Linked DNA regions of Duganella zoogloeoides. Each later gene encodes a partner of the first gene's protein in a complex. Links are inferred from orthologs where the notes say so. Each region holds a gene or a part of one and is shown on either strand. Other genes may lie near its edges.

Region 1 (7,380 bases):
TCGAATTCCCCCAGCAGGCCTCACTGGCAAAATAATCATGTCACTCCCTCTCTACACCCACCCCACCCTGACCGTGCTGGTCGATGACAGCGACTCCTTCCTGCGCAGCCTGTCGTTCCAGCTCGACCCCATCCACGCCAGCAAGACTTTTCACGACACCACCACGGCGCTGCACTGGTTGCGCCACGGCGAGCAAGGCCGGCGCGGCACGCCGCCGCTCACGCCGCTGCACATGAATTTCGATACCCAGAACCAGCCGGGCGACCAGTTCAACGTGGCGCTCGACGTCGATGCAATTTACCGCATCGCCGGCCAGCCGCAGCGCTTTGCCACGCCGTCGGTGCTGGTGGTCGATTACTCGATGCCGCAAATGAATGGGCTGGAATTTTGCGAGCTGGTGAGCGACCTGCCGTGCAAGAAGATTTTATTTACCGGTGCCGCCGACGAGAAAATCGCGGTGAGCGCCTTCAACCGCGGCCTGATCGACCGCTACATCCAGAAAAGCGACGACCATGCGCTCGACATCCTGGAACTGGAAATCACCACGCTGCAACGGCGCTATTTCGCCGACCAGTCGGAAACCTTGCGCGAGCTGGTGCTGCTGCACAATTACCACTTCCTCGACGACCCGGTGCTGGCCTTGCAGGTGCAGCGGCTCAAGCAGGACCTGGGCTTCATCGAGCACTACCTGTTCGCCAATCCCACCGGCATCGTGTTCCTGGATAAATTTGGCCGCACCCGGCTGATGATGATCGAAACCGAGCAAGGCATGGCGGCGCAATACGAGATGGCGTGCGACAGCGACGCGCCGCAATCGCTGCTCGACGCCCTGGGTGCGCGGCGCGTGCTGCCGTTCTTTTCGGATGTGGATGGCGACGGCATGTATGCGCGCCACATGGGCGACAACTGGCACCGCTATTGCGCCACGCCCCAAGTATGCCGGGGCCGCGAAACCTATTACTGGGCGCTGTTCGACCTGCCGCCGCATTATTACGCGCAGCCGCCGCTGGCCTATACCGAGTTCCTGCGCCAGGAGCGCGAACTGGCCAACGCGGCGGCCAGCGTCACATCAACGCGGCGCGGCCGGCAGCGTGATCGTGAAACAACTCCCTGACGCCACGCCAGCGCTGGCGGCAGCCACGGTACCGCCATGCAGTTCCACCAGCGCCCGTACCAGCGACAGGCCCAGTCCCAGGCCGTCGCTCTTGCGCTCGGTGGACTTGTGGACCTGGCTGTAGATGTCGAAGATGGTCGCCAGGCGCTCGGCCGGGATGCCCATGCCATTGTCGGTGATGCGCACGGTGATGATGTCGCCGGCGCGGCGCAGCGCCAGCGTGATGACGCCACCCTCGGGCGTGTAGCGCACCGCGTTGCCCAGTACATTGCCCACCGCCTGTACCAGCCGCGTGTGGTCGCCCATTACCAGGCAAGCAGCGGCATCGATATCGACCGTCAGGCGATGCTGCTTGGCCTGCACCGCCGACTGCAACTGCTCCACGGTGTCGTACACCACGGCGCGCATGTCGAGCCGGACCAGGCTCAGGCGGATTTCGCCACGGCGGATGCGCGTCGTATCGAGCAAGTCCTCGGCCACCCGGCTCATGTGGCCCAGTTGGCGCTGCACCATTTGCGCCAGTTCGGCGGTGCGGACGTGGTCGAAGGCCTTGAGTTTCAGCAATTCGGTGGCGTTGTGCGCAGCCGAGATGGGGTTGCGCAACTCGTGCGCCACGGTGGCCAGGAAGGCGTCCTTGCGCAGGTCAGCGTCGTGCAGCGCCTGGCGCGCCATGAACAGCTCGGTCATGTCGCGCGACACCACCATCACTTCGCGCACCTGGCCGTCGGCGCCGAACACCGGGTTGGCCACCACGTCCCACCAGCGCGGCGTACCCTGGGCGGTGGGACAGAAGGCGTTGAACTTGCTGACCTTGCCGTTTTTGGCGCTTTCGAAAGCGTTTTGTGCCAGCATGCGGCCGTCTTCTGGCCAGAATTCCCACCAGGTCTTGCCAAGTATCTGTTCCGGTGCACTCAACTCAAGCGCCACCACGCCGCCCGGATTAAGCTGACCCAATCTTCCTTGCAGGTCGAGAATTTTAATGCAATCGACAGAACTGCTGAACAGGTCACGATTGAGCTCGCCGTCAGATCCGGTGTAGGTCGCGCAGATGGAATCAAACATGGGGTGGACAGTCGCTTCTCAGGGCTAAAGAAAGGAAGCGGGGGCGGGGCATCCTGTTGGTGGGCCGATTCTACAATACTTCCCAGCGCCGGCGCGCAAGGCAGGAGGCGCCTGCCCCCTGCCCAGTCAATGCGCCTGCGTCAGCCTTCGCGCAAGGTTTGCAGCGGCGGCTGGCGCAGCACGCTGCGCAAACCGAGCCAGCCGCCGGCAATCGCGCACACGGCGCCAGCGAGCAAGCCCACCATCCACACCGACGGCGAGAAGGCCCAGGCAAACTTGAACTGGTACGTGGCCAGCGCCCAGCCCATCACGGCGGCGCCGGTGGCGGCCAGCACCCCGGCCAGCGCCCCCACCAGCGTGAATTCGATCAGTTGCGCCTGCGACAACTGGCGCCGGGTGGCGCCCAGCGCGCGCAGCAGGCCCGATTCGCGGGTACGCTCGTCCTGCGAACCCATCAGCGCGGCGTACAGCACCAGCAAGCCGGAGGCCAGCGTGAAGATGAACAGGAATTCGATCGCGGTGACCACCTGGTCGAGCACGGCCTGCACCTGGCGCAGCAAGCCGCCGACATCGACGATCGTCAGGTTCGGGAAGTCGCGCGTGAGGGCGTTCATCACCGGTCCCTGCTGGCCCGGCAGGTGGAACGCCGTGATCCAGCTTTGCGACACTTCGGTGAGCGCCGCCGGGTTGATGATGACGAAGAAATTGACCCGCATCGAGCCCCATTCGAGCTTGCGCAAGCTGGTAATCGTCACCTCGACCGGCGAACCGGCGATATTGAAGTTGAGCTTGTCGCCCACCTTCCAGCGCAGGGTCTTGGCAATGCCCTCCTCCACCGACGCTTCGGCGACGCCGGGAGCGTCGGTAAACCACTTGCCGGCCACGATCTCGTTCTCGGCCTGCATGGTGGCCATGGTGGAGAGGTTGAATTCGCGGTCGGCCAGGCCGCGCGCGCGGTCCTCGGTGTACGTCTCGGCCGTGACCGGCTGGCCGTTGACGGCGGCCAGCCGGCCACGGATCATCGGATACTGCGGCGCATAGGCCACGCCAGCAGACTTCAGGCGCGCGGCGATCTGGTCTTTTTGCTCGGGCTGGATGTTGATGATGAAGCGGTTGGGCGCATCGGGCGGCGTAGCATTGCGCCAGGCCGTCATCAGGTCTTCGCGCACCACGGTGAGCACCAGCAGCGCCATCATGCCCAGCGCCAGCGACACCACCTGCACGATGGTCGCGCCCGGGCGGCGTTGCAGCGAGGTGATGGCGAAGCGCCAGCTTTGATGGTCGATGGCGCCGCGCAGCGGCTTGAGCGCTTTCAGGCCCAGCCACGCCACCAGCGCGAACACGCCGAAGGCGGCCACAAAACCGAGCGCCGTGTACAGCGCCAGCATGGCGTCGCCCGCCTGCCACAACAGCAGCGATGCAAACCCGGCGAAACCGAGGCCGTAGGTGGCCAACGCCGCCACCTGCGGTGCGTCCTGCTCGCGGCGGATCACGCGGTTGTGCGGCACCTTGCGCAGTTGCAAAATCGGCGGCAGCGCAAACGCGGCCAGCAGCAGGATGCCGGTGGCCAGGCCTTGCAGAGCCGGCCAGATGGTGGGACCAGGCAAGTTGGCGGCCACCAGCTTGCCCAGCACTTCCAGCAGCACGTAGTGGGCGCCGAAGCCGACCGCCACACCCATGGCGCTACCGGCCAGGCCGACCAGCAGGAATTCGTACAGATACATCGCGGTGACCTGGTTTTGCGTCAGGCCCAGGCAGCGCAGCATGGCGCAGGCATCGAGGTGGCGCTGCATGAAGCGGCGCGCGGCCATGGCCACGGCCACCGCCGCCAGCATGGCCGACAGCAAGCCGACCAGCGACAGGAAACGGTCCGCGCGGTCAAGCGTGTTGCGCATTTCGGGGCGGCCATTTTCCAGCGACTCGACCCGCACGCCCTTGAGATTGGCCTGTTTGATGGTGTCCTGCATCCATTGCTGGAACGCAGCCGCTTCGGCTGCGGTATTTTTCGACGATGGCGGCGCCGCTACCAGCAGGCGGTACGTCACGCGCGAGCCGGGCTGGATCAGGTTGGTCGCTTCGAGGTCGGCCAGCGCCAGCATCACGCGCGGCGCGAACGCCAGGAAGTTGGCGCCGCGATCGGGTTCGGACGCGATCAGTTGCGCGACCGTGAATGTCTTGTCGCCGAGCTTGACCTGGCCGCCCACGCTGGTGCCCAGGCTGCCCAGGAGGCCGGCATCGAGCCAGACCGTGCCCGGCGCGGGGATGCCGTCGGCGCCCGCGCCTTCGCTTTGCTCGGCCTGGGCGGCATCGGTGGTGAGCTTGAGCCGGCCGCGCAGCGGGTAGCCGGGGCCGACCGCCTTGAGCGAGGCCAGCATCGATTGCGACTGCTCGCCCTCGCCTGCCGTGGCCATGCTGGGGAAAACCACGGTGTCGGTCACCACCAGCCCGCGCCGGAGCGCTTCGGCCCGCCACTCGGGGCGTACCGGCAAGTCGGTGCTGACCACCACGTCGGCGCCCAGCAACTGGTGGGCATCACGGTCCAGGCCGCTACGCAGGCGATCGATAAAGAAGCCGGTAGCGGACAGGGCCGCGACGGCCACCGTCAGGGCGATCAGCAGGAAGCGCAATTGGCCGGCGCGCCAGTCGCGCGCGGTCATGCTCAGGGCGAGTTTGATCATGTTGTTTTAAAAAGGGAGAGAGGCGAAATAGGCGTCGACTTCGGCCAGCAACTGCTGTTTTTGCGCGTCGGGCAGGAACGCCGCTTCAAAGCCGTTGCGCGCCAGGCGCTGCGCGTGCGACAGGCCCAGCGGCAACGCTTCGAAGGTGGCAATGAAATTGTCGTTCATGTAGCCGCCGAAATAGGCCGGGTCGTCCGAGTTGATGGTGACCTTGACGCCAGCGTCGAGCAGTTCGAGCAGGTTGTGCTGGGCCATGGCCGGGAATACGCACAGCTTGACGTTCGACAGCGGGCACACGGTCAGCGCCATCTGCTCGCGCGCCAGGCGCGCGACCAGCGCCGGGTCTTCCAGGCAGCGCACGCCATGGTCGATGCGCTCGACCTGGAGCACGTCGAGCGCGGTTTCGATATAGGTCGGCGGACCTTCTTCGCCGGCATGGGCCACCAGGTGGAAACCGAGTTCCTTGCAGCGCGCAAACACGCGGGCGAATTTTTCCGGCGGATTGCCGCGCTCGGACGAGTCGAGCCCGATGCCGATGTACTTGTCGCGGTACGGCAGCGCTTCTTCCAGCGTGGCGAACGCCTCTTCTTCCGACAGGTGGCGCAGGAAGCTCAAGATCAGCGTGGCGCTGACCGGGCTGTCCTGGCAGGCGCGGTGAATGCCGTCGATGACGTCCTTGACCGGCACGCCGCGCGCGGTGTGGGTTTGCGGATCGAAAAAGATTTCGGTATGGCGTACATTGTCCGCCTCGGCGCGCTGGAGGTAGGCGGCGGTCATGTCGTAAAAATCTTGCTCGTGCAGCAGCACGCTGGCGCCGGCGTAATAGATGTCGAGGAACGATTGCAGGTCGGTAAACGCGTACGCGGCGCGCAGGTCTTCGACCGAGGCGTATGGCAGCGCGACGTTGTTGCGCGCGGCCAGCGCGAAGATCAGTTCGGGCTCGAGCGAGCCTTCGATATGGATGTGCAGTTCGGCCTTGGGCATGCCTTCGAGCACGCCGCGCAATTGGGTATTCAACATGATGAGTTCCTGTTACAGATGACGAGATTGATGCGTATGACTGGGCATCTTAGCGCACGCTGCGCGCAAGCGTGATACTGTGGCATAAATGGCGGTAAAAATTGCGGAAAAGTCCATGCGAAACGTGTAGTTATATCGAATTTTATTCTTTTAAATCAAAGCTTTACGAAAGAGTATTAACGATATTACGACATATCTTTTGACTTCCTGCACCAATAGAGCAATAATAAATTTCATAGACGTAAGAAGCCTTACGGCCAACACATAAAAGCCGTCCACCGGCGATAAAGTCAGCTCAGAGCCACGGGCAATCCGTGCTACTCCGAGGACGCTCACAGAAGCTGATCAACAAGAAAAATACTCAGCAAGTACGCACCGATCCAGGGCCACGGCAGCCTTGCTGTCTGACCCGTGACTAGTAGGTTTACATCATCAAAGGACATTCAAATGACCATTTTTGACAACTACGCTGCACGGTATGAACGGACCAAAGAGGAAGAGATGTCCATGAAGGAATATCTCGACCTGTGCAAGAAAGATCGACTCACCTACGCCAGCGCGCCCGAACGCATGCTCGCTGCCATCGGTGAACCGACCCTGGTCGATACCCGCAACGACACCCGGCTCTCGCGCATCTTCGCCAACAAGGTCATCAAGATTTACCCGGCCTTCCGTGAATTCTATGGCACCGAGGAAGTGATCGAACAAGTGGTCTCCTACTTCCGCCACGCGGCCCAGGGCCTCGAGGAGCGCAAGCAGATCCTGTATCTGCTGGGTCCGGTTGGCGGCGGTAAATCGTCGATCGCGGAAAAGCTCAAGTCGCTGATGGAGCACGTGCCGTTCTATTGCCTGAAAGGTTCGCCGGTCAACGAATCGCCGCTGGGCCTGTTCAACGAGGACGAAGACGGCACCCTGCTCGAAGAAGACTACGGCATTCCGCGCCGCTACCTGCGCAACATCCCGAGCCCGTGGGCGGTCAAGCGCCTGCACGAGTTCAACGGTGACATCAACCAGTTCCGCGTGGTCAAGCGCTACCCGTCCGTACTGAAACAGATCGCCATCTCCAAGACCGAGCCGGGCGATGAAAACAACCAGGATATTTCGTCGCTGGTCGGCAAGGTCGATATCCGCAAGCTCGAGGATTACTCGCAGGACGATCCCGATGCCTACAGCTACTCGGGCGGCCTGTGCCTGGCCAACCAGGGCTTGATGGAATTCGTCGAGATGTTCAAGGCGCCGATCAAGGTGCTCCACCCGTTGTTGACGGCCACGCAGGAAGGCAACTACAAGGGTACCGAGGGCTTTGGCGCGATTCCGTTCGACGGCATTATCCTGGCCCACTCGAACGAGTCGGAATGGAAAACCTTCCGCAACAACCGCAACAACGAGGCCTTCCTCGACCGGATTTACATCGTCAAGGTGCCGTACTGCCTGCGCATTACCGACGAAATCAAGATTTATGACAAGCTGCTGGCCAACTCGTCGCTGGCTGCCGCGCCATGCGCG
Region 2 (7,181 bases), 1.6 Mb from region 1 along the record:
GCGATGGCAAAAACTGGGGCGGTTAGCTCAGTTGGTAGAGCGGAGCCCTTACAAGGCTTAGGTCGGGAGTTCGAGCCTCTCACCGCCCACCAGGGTTTGCAAAATGTAGTGCCTTGTAGTACAATGTTGCACCTAGTAAGTTGCTGGAGCGGTAGTTCAGTTGGTTAGAATACCGGCCTGTCACGCCGGGGGTCGCGGGTTCGAGTCCCGTCCGCTCCGCCAGCACCTTGTTAGATTGTGCAGCAAAAGCAGTAAGTGGAAGTACCAAAGGAGCGGTAGTTCAGTTGGTTAGAATACCGGCCTGTCACGCCGGGGGTCGCGGGTTCGAGTCCCGTCCGCTCCGCCAAGAACAAGATACCCCGCAGCTAGTAATAGCTGCGGGGTTTTTCTTTTGTCCGTTATATTTCGCCAAGATAATCTTAAATCTGATTAATTTCAGCTTAAACACGAGCTCGCCGTCCATAGCAAGCTGCCATGATTACCCTTGCTATAGAGGTGTGTGCGCTGTAAAATCCGGTGGAATTGGCGGACGCGAGTTCGCCATTTTTGTATGTGCAAGTCCCTATCAATCCGAATTGGCTGACCATGTTTGAATTTATTCGTAATCATCAACGTTTGATGCAGATTCTCCTGGCGATCATCATCGTCCCGTCGTTTGCCTTAGTCGGTCTCGAAAGCTACAAAGGTTTTGGCGACGATGCGACCACCATCGCCAAAGTCGGCGGTCAACCGCTGACCCAGCAAGAATTTGACAACGCCTTGCGCAACCAGCTCGACAGCTACCGTCAGCGCATGGGCGAGCAGTTCGACCAGAAAATGTTCGACACGCCCGAGTTCAAGCAAAACATCCTCGACCAGTTGATCGCCGAACGCGCGATCGGCGTCGAAGTGACCCGTTCCAACCTGACCATCAGCGATGCTCAACTGCAGCGCGCGATCATGGACCTGTTTGGCGGCGCAGCCAACTTTGACATGGAGCGCTATAAAGCCATCCTGGCCTCGCAAGGCTTGACACCAGCCATGAACGACGCCCGCATGCGCCGCGACATGGCCCTGCAACAGCTGGGCGGCGCCGTGCAAAGCACCGGTTTCGCGCCGCGCGCGGTCGCGACCACGCTGTCGAACATCGGTTCGCAAGAGCGTGAAGTGCAGGAACTGGCGCTGCCGATCACCGAGTTCGTGCCGCAAGTCAAAGTGACCGATGCCATGGTCAAGGCGTTCTACGACAAGAACAGCAAGTTCTTCGAAATCCCGGAACAAGCGAAGATCGAATACGTTGTGCTCAACAATGACGCCGTGCTGAGCCAGGTAAAAGTGACCGATGCCGACATCGCCAAGTACTACGATGCCAACCAGGCTGCGTTCACCACCCCGGAAAGCCGCCGTGCCGCGCACATCCTGGTCGCACTGAAAAAAGGCGCGAGCGCTGCCGACGTGGCAACCGCCAAGGCCAAGGCCGAAGCGATTGCTGCCGAAGTGCGCAAAACGCCAGGCGACTTCGCCAAGATCGCCAAGGCCAAGTCGGAAGACCCTTCGTCCGAGCAGGGCGGCGACCTCGACTACGTGACCAAGGGCAGCCTGCCGGCGCCACTGGAAGCTGCTGTGATGAAGCTCAAGCAGGGCGAGATCAGCGATCCGGTGCAGTCGGACTACGGTTTCCACGTGCTGACCGTGACCGAATTGAAGCCTGCCGTGGTCAAGCCGCTGGAATCGGTGAAAACCGACGTGGCCGATGCACTGAAAACCTCGCAAGCGTCGAAAAAATACTCGGAAATGGCTGAAGTGTTCACCAACACCGTGTACGAGCAATCGGACAGCCTGAAGCCGGCTGCCGACAAGCTGGGCCTGAAAATCGAGACTGCCAGCAATATCTCGCGCACGCCGTCGCCGCAAGCTGGTCCTGCGCCGTACAACAACGCCAAGTTCCTGACCGCGCTGTTCTCGAACGACTCGATCACCAAGAAGAGCAATACCGAAGCGATCGAAGTGGCGCCAAGCACCCTGGTTGCCGGCCGTATTGTCGAGTTCAAGCCGGCCTCCAAGCGTCCGCTGGCCGAAGTCGACGCGGCGATCCGCCAGCGCGTGACGATGGAAGAAGCCGCCAAGCTGGCCAGCAAAGCCGGCGCCGAGAAACTGGCTGCCGCCAGGAAGGCTGGCGACGCCACCGGTTTCGGTCCTGCCAAGCTGGTGTCGCGCAGCAAGCCGGAAGGCTTGAACGGCGTGGCCCTGCAAGAAGTGATGAAGGCCGATACCAGCAAGCTGCCAGCCTACGTGGGCGTGGAACTGCCAGGCATGGGTTACAGCGTGTACCGTATCGGCAAGGTGCAGCAGCCTGTCGAGCAGGACGCCGAGCGTCGCAAGCAAGAAGCCGAGCAGATCGGTACCATCATTGCCCAGCAAGAGATGTACGAGTACATCGAGCTGCTCAAGCAGCGCGCCAAGGTCAAGATCCTCAAGCCTATCGTCACCACCACCGTGACGGAAGTTAAAGAGTAATCAGCAACATGTAAAAAGGGCCGCGTTCATCACGCGGCCCTTTTTTATTGCGCCTGCAAAAACCTCAGTGCACGTTCTCGATCAGCCAGCGCGCCCCGGACAGGAAATCGGCGGCGCCGATATCGCCAAGCGCCAGCGGCACAGCATCGCCATACCGCACGAAATTGCGGTCGATCGAGCGCAAATAGGCGGGATCGTAATGCTCGGCCAGTAATTCATCGACCAGCTGCGGCATGGCGCCGCTGTCGGCCATCGATTGCCAGCGTCGGATCTTTTCCTTGCCATGCAAGGCCGTCAAATGTTCGAGTTGTGCATTCAAGGTCGCCGGACTGACCAGGAAATGCGCATAGTCTTCCATCAGCAGCCGCACGCGGTCGGCGCGGCTCAATGTGAGCGCGATGCAGTCGGCGCCGCGCATGGTGTCCATCAATGCGGCCGGCACGCGCAGGTTGCCGACTTTTTTGCTTTCCGATTCCACGAACACCGGCAGTGCCGGGTCGCAGCGGCGCAGGCAGTCCCAGATGCGGGTTTCGAACGCTTTCTGGCTCGGCTGCGTCTGGCTGGGCAAGTGGCCCAGCACCGAGCCGCGGTGCGCGGCCAGTTGCTCCAGGTCCAGCACTTGCGCACCTTGCGCGGCCAGCACTTCCAGTAAACGGCTCTTGCCGCTGCCGGTGGTGCCGCAAATCACCTTGAAGCGCAGTTGCGGCGCCAGTTCCAGGGCGGCATTGACCTCGGCGCGAAACGCCTTGTAGCCGCCGTCGAGCTGGACCACGGGCCAGCCGACCTTGGAGAGGATGTGGGCCATCGAGCCGCTGCGGTTGCCGCCACGCCAGCAATACACCAGCGGGCGCCATTCGCGCGGTTGCTCGAGCCACAGTTGCTCGATGTGGCTGGCGATATTTTTCGCCACCAGCACCGCGCCGAGCTTCTTGGCTTCGAATGCGCCGATCTGCTTGTACATGGTGCCCACCCGAACACGCTGCTCGTCGTCGAGCACCGGCGCGTTGATGGCGCCGGGCAGGTGGTCCTGCGCGAACTCGCCCGGGCTGCGGGCGTCGATGATGGCGTCGAAGCTGGCCAGTTGAGGCAGGACGTCGTTGATGCCGAGTACTTCCGGATATTTCATTTTGCCTTGATCGATTTTTCCAGCACGGGCCAGATATTGTTGAGAATGGTAGGGTGCGCTTCAGCCAGCGGGTGCAGGCGGTCGGGCTGGAACATCTCGGTTTTCTCGGCCACGCCGTCGAGCATGAACGGCACCAGCGGCGCTTTCAGCTCGCGGCTCAGGGTGCCGTACATGGCGTAGAATTTGTCGGAATAGTCGCGGCCATAGTTGGGCGGAATGCGCATGCCGACCAGCATCACCTTGGCGCCGGACTTGCCGGCAGTATCTGCCATGGCCTTGAGATTGGCCTGGGCGGCAGCTACCGGCAGGCCGCGCAGGCCGTCGTTGGCGCCCAGTTCGATCACCACCAGCGCCGGCTTGTGCCTGGTCAGCAGGGCCGGCAGGCGGCTACGGCCGCCGCTGGTGGTCTCGCCGCTGACGCTGGCATTGACGATCTCGGCGTCGAGTTTCTGGTCTTTCACTTTCTTTTCGGCCAGCGCCACCCAGCCCGTGCCCCGCGCCAGGCCGTACTCCGCAGAGAGGCTGTCGCCGAGCACGAGGACGGTTTTTGGTGCAGAATGGGCGCTCGCCGCTACCGCCACCATGAGCCAGGCCGCCGCGACGTGTACACTCAGTTTCTTTGCTAACTTCATTTCCATATTGCGCATGCCTGATTTCCCTAAAGCGTCTTCCAATTTCGTGCCGGATGGTCCCGGATTCCATGCAGCCGATGTTACCGCCGCCAGTGCTGCGGCCAACCATGCCTCGGCCGCCATCGTCGTCAGCGGCCTCGCCAAGCGCGTGGCCGACGCCAGCGGCGAACTGACGATCCTGCATGAGGTCGATTTTACCGTGCAACGGGCGGAGACGCTTGCCATCGTGGGCGCGTCCGGTTCCGGCAAGTCCACCTTGCTCGGCTTGCTGGCCGGGCTGGACACGCCCAGCGCCGGCAAGGTGATCCTGGACGGCGTCGATATCTATGCTCTCGATGAAGACGGCCGCGCTGCGCTGCGCAAGGAAAAGCTGGGCTTTGTGTTCCAGTCTTTCCAGTTGCTGGCGCACCTGACCGCCCTGGAAAACGTCATGCTGCCGCTGGAACTGACCGGCGTGGCAGGCGCGCGCGACAAGGCCGAAGCGATGCTGGGCCGGGTGGGCCTGTCGTCGCGCCTCAAGCATTATCCCAAATATCTGTCGGGCGGCGAGCAGCAGCGCGTGGCGCTGGCGCGCGCGTTCGTCAGCGAACCGCCGTTGCTGTTTGCCGACGAACCGACCGGCAGCCTCGATGCGGCCACCGGCGAGGCGGTGATCCAGTTGATGTTCGAATTGAACCGCCAGCATGGCTCCACCCTGGTGCTGGTCACGCACGACCAATCGATGGCTGCGCGCTGCGGCCGCACGATCACGATTGCCGCGGGGCGGCTGGTGTGATCAGGAGAGCAAGCATGTCGATCGCATCTTTTAAAACATCCGCGCGCCGATTCGGCGCCGGTTCCTTGCTGGCCTTTGCCGTGGCCGCCGCTTATGCCCAGGGTCCGGCCCAGCGGCCGGCGCCGACGCCGGCACCGGCTCCAACCATGTCCGCCGAGCAGTGGCGCCAGGCCGCGGTCGCCGATGTCGAAGCTGCCTACCTGATCACGCTCGACGACCACCCGGGCACGGTCGATCCGGCCAACCCCGATTTTGCCCGTAATCTCGAAAAGGCACGCGAAGGCGGCCAGGCGCTGGCCTCCAGGGTGCGTGACGGCGCCGGCTATGCGGCCGCGCTGCAGCACTTCAACGCCTTGCTTGGTGATGGCCGTGCCGGCGTGGTGCTGAAGGACATGCCGCCGGCGGCGCCGCGCTGGCCCGGCTTCATCACCGCCTGGCGCGGCGACAATATGTTCGTGGCCGCCACCACGCCCGGCGGCCCGGCCGTGGGCGCGCGCATCGCCGACTGCGACGGCAAGCCAATCGCGCAACTGGTGGAAACCAATGTGTTCGGCTTCGGCCAGCGCAGCGGCGGTACCGGCCCGTGGTGGACGTTTGCGCCCGACGTCTTCATCGACCAGGGCAACCCCTTCATTACTTTGCCCGTCCAGTGCATCTTCATTGACGAAGGCCGCGAATCGCGCCTTACGCTCAGCTGGCGCGCGATGGACGAAGCGGCCCAGCGCCTGCGCGACGACAGTTTCAACGGTGTCACCCAGCCGATCGGCGTCAGCACGCCACGCTACGGCCTGCACTGGTTTGCGCTGCCCACGTTCCAGCCCAACGATACCGAGCGCACCGCTTACGGCGCCATGCTGGCCGAAGTGCAGGCCAACCGCCAGCGCTATCTCGACGCCAGCGCCGTGGTGATCGACCTGCGCGGCAACCAGGGCGGCGATGCCGTCTGGGGCCTGAACCTGGCGCGTGCGCTGTGGGGCGAGGCCCGCGTCAACCGTCGCCTCAAGGTGGCGCAGGCGCGCCAGGCGGTGCTGTGGCGCGCGTCGTTCGCCAACATCGCCCACACGTCGTTCGAAGCGGCAGACCTGTCCGAACAGCAGCGCCGCCAGCTGGATTACGATCCGGCCGTGGTCGCTCAAGGCATGCTGGCCGCCCAGTCCCGCGATGAAAAATTCTATCCCGATCCGGCCCGCCGCGACCCGGTCAGCGACAGCGACCGCGCCGAGAACCTGCCTGGCGATCCGGCCCCGTTCACCAAGCCTGTGTACGTGGTGGTGCCGGGCCAATGCACGGGCGCCTGCCTGGAAGCGCTCGACGTATTCTCGCTGTTCCCGAACACGAAATTGATCGGCGCGCCCAGCGCGGCCGATTCGTCGTACACCGACATCCGCCTCGAACCTTTGAAGTCGGGCCTGGCGTCGGTGGTGGTGCCGTCCAAGGTGGTGGTCAACCGCCCGCGTAGCGCCGCCACGTTTTACACGCCGGCCATCGTGGTCAACGACGTGGAATGGTCGCAGCGCGCCTTCCTGAAGGCCATCGAAGCGGACCTGGTGCGGCGTTGAACGACGCGCGCCACCGCTGGCGCGCGGGCTTGGGTGTGTTCGTGATTTTTTTGCGCCTGGGGCTGACGTCGTTTGGCGGCCCCATCGCCCATCTCGGCTATTTTCACGACGAGTTCGTGACGCGACGGCGCTGGCTCACGGCAGCGGACTACGCCGACCTGGTGGCGCTGTGCCAGTTCCTGCCCGGCCCCGCCAGCAGCCAGGTGGGCATGGCGCTGGGGCTCTTGCGCGCCGGGTACGCCGGGGCGTTGGCGGCCTGGGCCGGTTTCACCTTGCCGTCGGCCATCCTCCTGATCCTGTTTGCGCTGGGCATGGCCCGGCACGGCCAGCTGTTGTCGGCCGGTGTCGTGCACGGCCTGAAAGTCGTGGCGGTGACCGTGGTGGCGCAGGCGGTATGGGGCATGGCGCGTAAGCTGTGCACCGATCTGCCGCGCGTGCTGCTGATGGCCGGTGCCGCCGGTTGCGTGGTGCTGGCCCCGTCGGCGTGGGCACAGGTGGGCGTGATCGCTGCTGCCGGCATCATCGGGCTGCTGCTGTTCCGGTCCGGTGCCGGCGATCCGCCGGTGAGCTTGCCGATCATGATCGGCCGCCGC

Evidence for each region. The genes of interacting proteins can lie anywhere in the genome.
Region 2: the proteins of SR858_RS04790 (region 1) and SR858_RS11915 are in contact, whole or in part, in a cryo-EM structure (PDB 9GE8), measured with the Escherichia coli proteins. The link is inferred for Duganella zoogloeoides from one-to-one orthologs.

What each region holds. Positions count from the first base shown.
Region 1 is NZ_CP140152.1:1,088,981-1,096,360, reverse strand. Bases 2,086-5,196 are described here. They hold SR858_RS04790 (ABC transporter permease), read right to left. Parts: upstream 4,855-5,196; coding sequence 2,317-4,854; downstream 2,086-2,316. Other genes in these bases: SR858_RS04785 (adenosine deaminase), read right to left, coding at 4,861-5,196; SR858_RS04795 (sensor histidine kinase), read right to left, coding at 2,086-2,176. In the rest of the region: SR858_RS04805 (sensor histidine kinase), read left to right, coding at 1-35; SR858_RS04800 (response regulator), read left to right, coding at 38-1,114; more of SR858_RS04795, read right to left, coding at 1,070-2,085; more of SR858_RS04785, read right to left, coding at 5,197-5,874; SR858_RS04780 (PrkA family serine protein kinase), read left to right, coding at 6,322-7,380.
Region 2 is NZ_CP140152.1:2,672,607-2,679,787, forward strand. What follows is about bases 2,437-5,348. They hold SR858_RS11915 (arylesterase), read right to left. Parts: upstream 4,255-5,348; coding sequence 3,619-4,254; downstream 2,437-3,618. Other genes in these bases: SR858_RS11905 (SurA N-terminal domain-containing protein), read left to right, coding at 2,437-2,496; mnmH (tRNA 2-selenouridine(34) synthase MnmH), read right to left, coding at 2,561-3,622; SR858_RS11920 (ABC transporter ATP-binding protein), read left to right, coding at 4,301-5,029; SR858_RS11925 (hypothetical protein), read left to right, coding at 5,044-5,348. Also shown: more of SR858_RS11905, read left to right, coding at 586-2,436; more of SR858_RS11925, read left to right, coding at 5,349-6,588; chrA (chromate efflux transporter), read left to right, coding at 6,585-7,181. UniProt on the Escherichia coli protein: TesA is a multifunctional esterase that can act as a thioesterase, lysophospholipase and protease.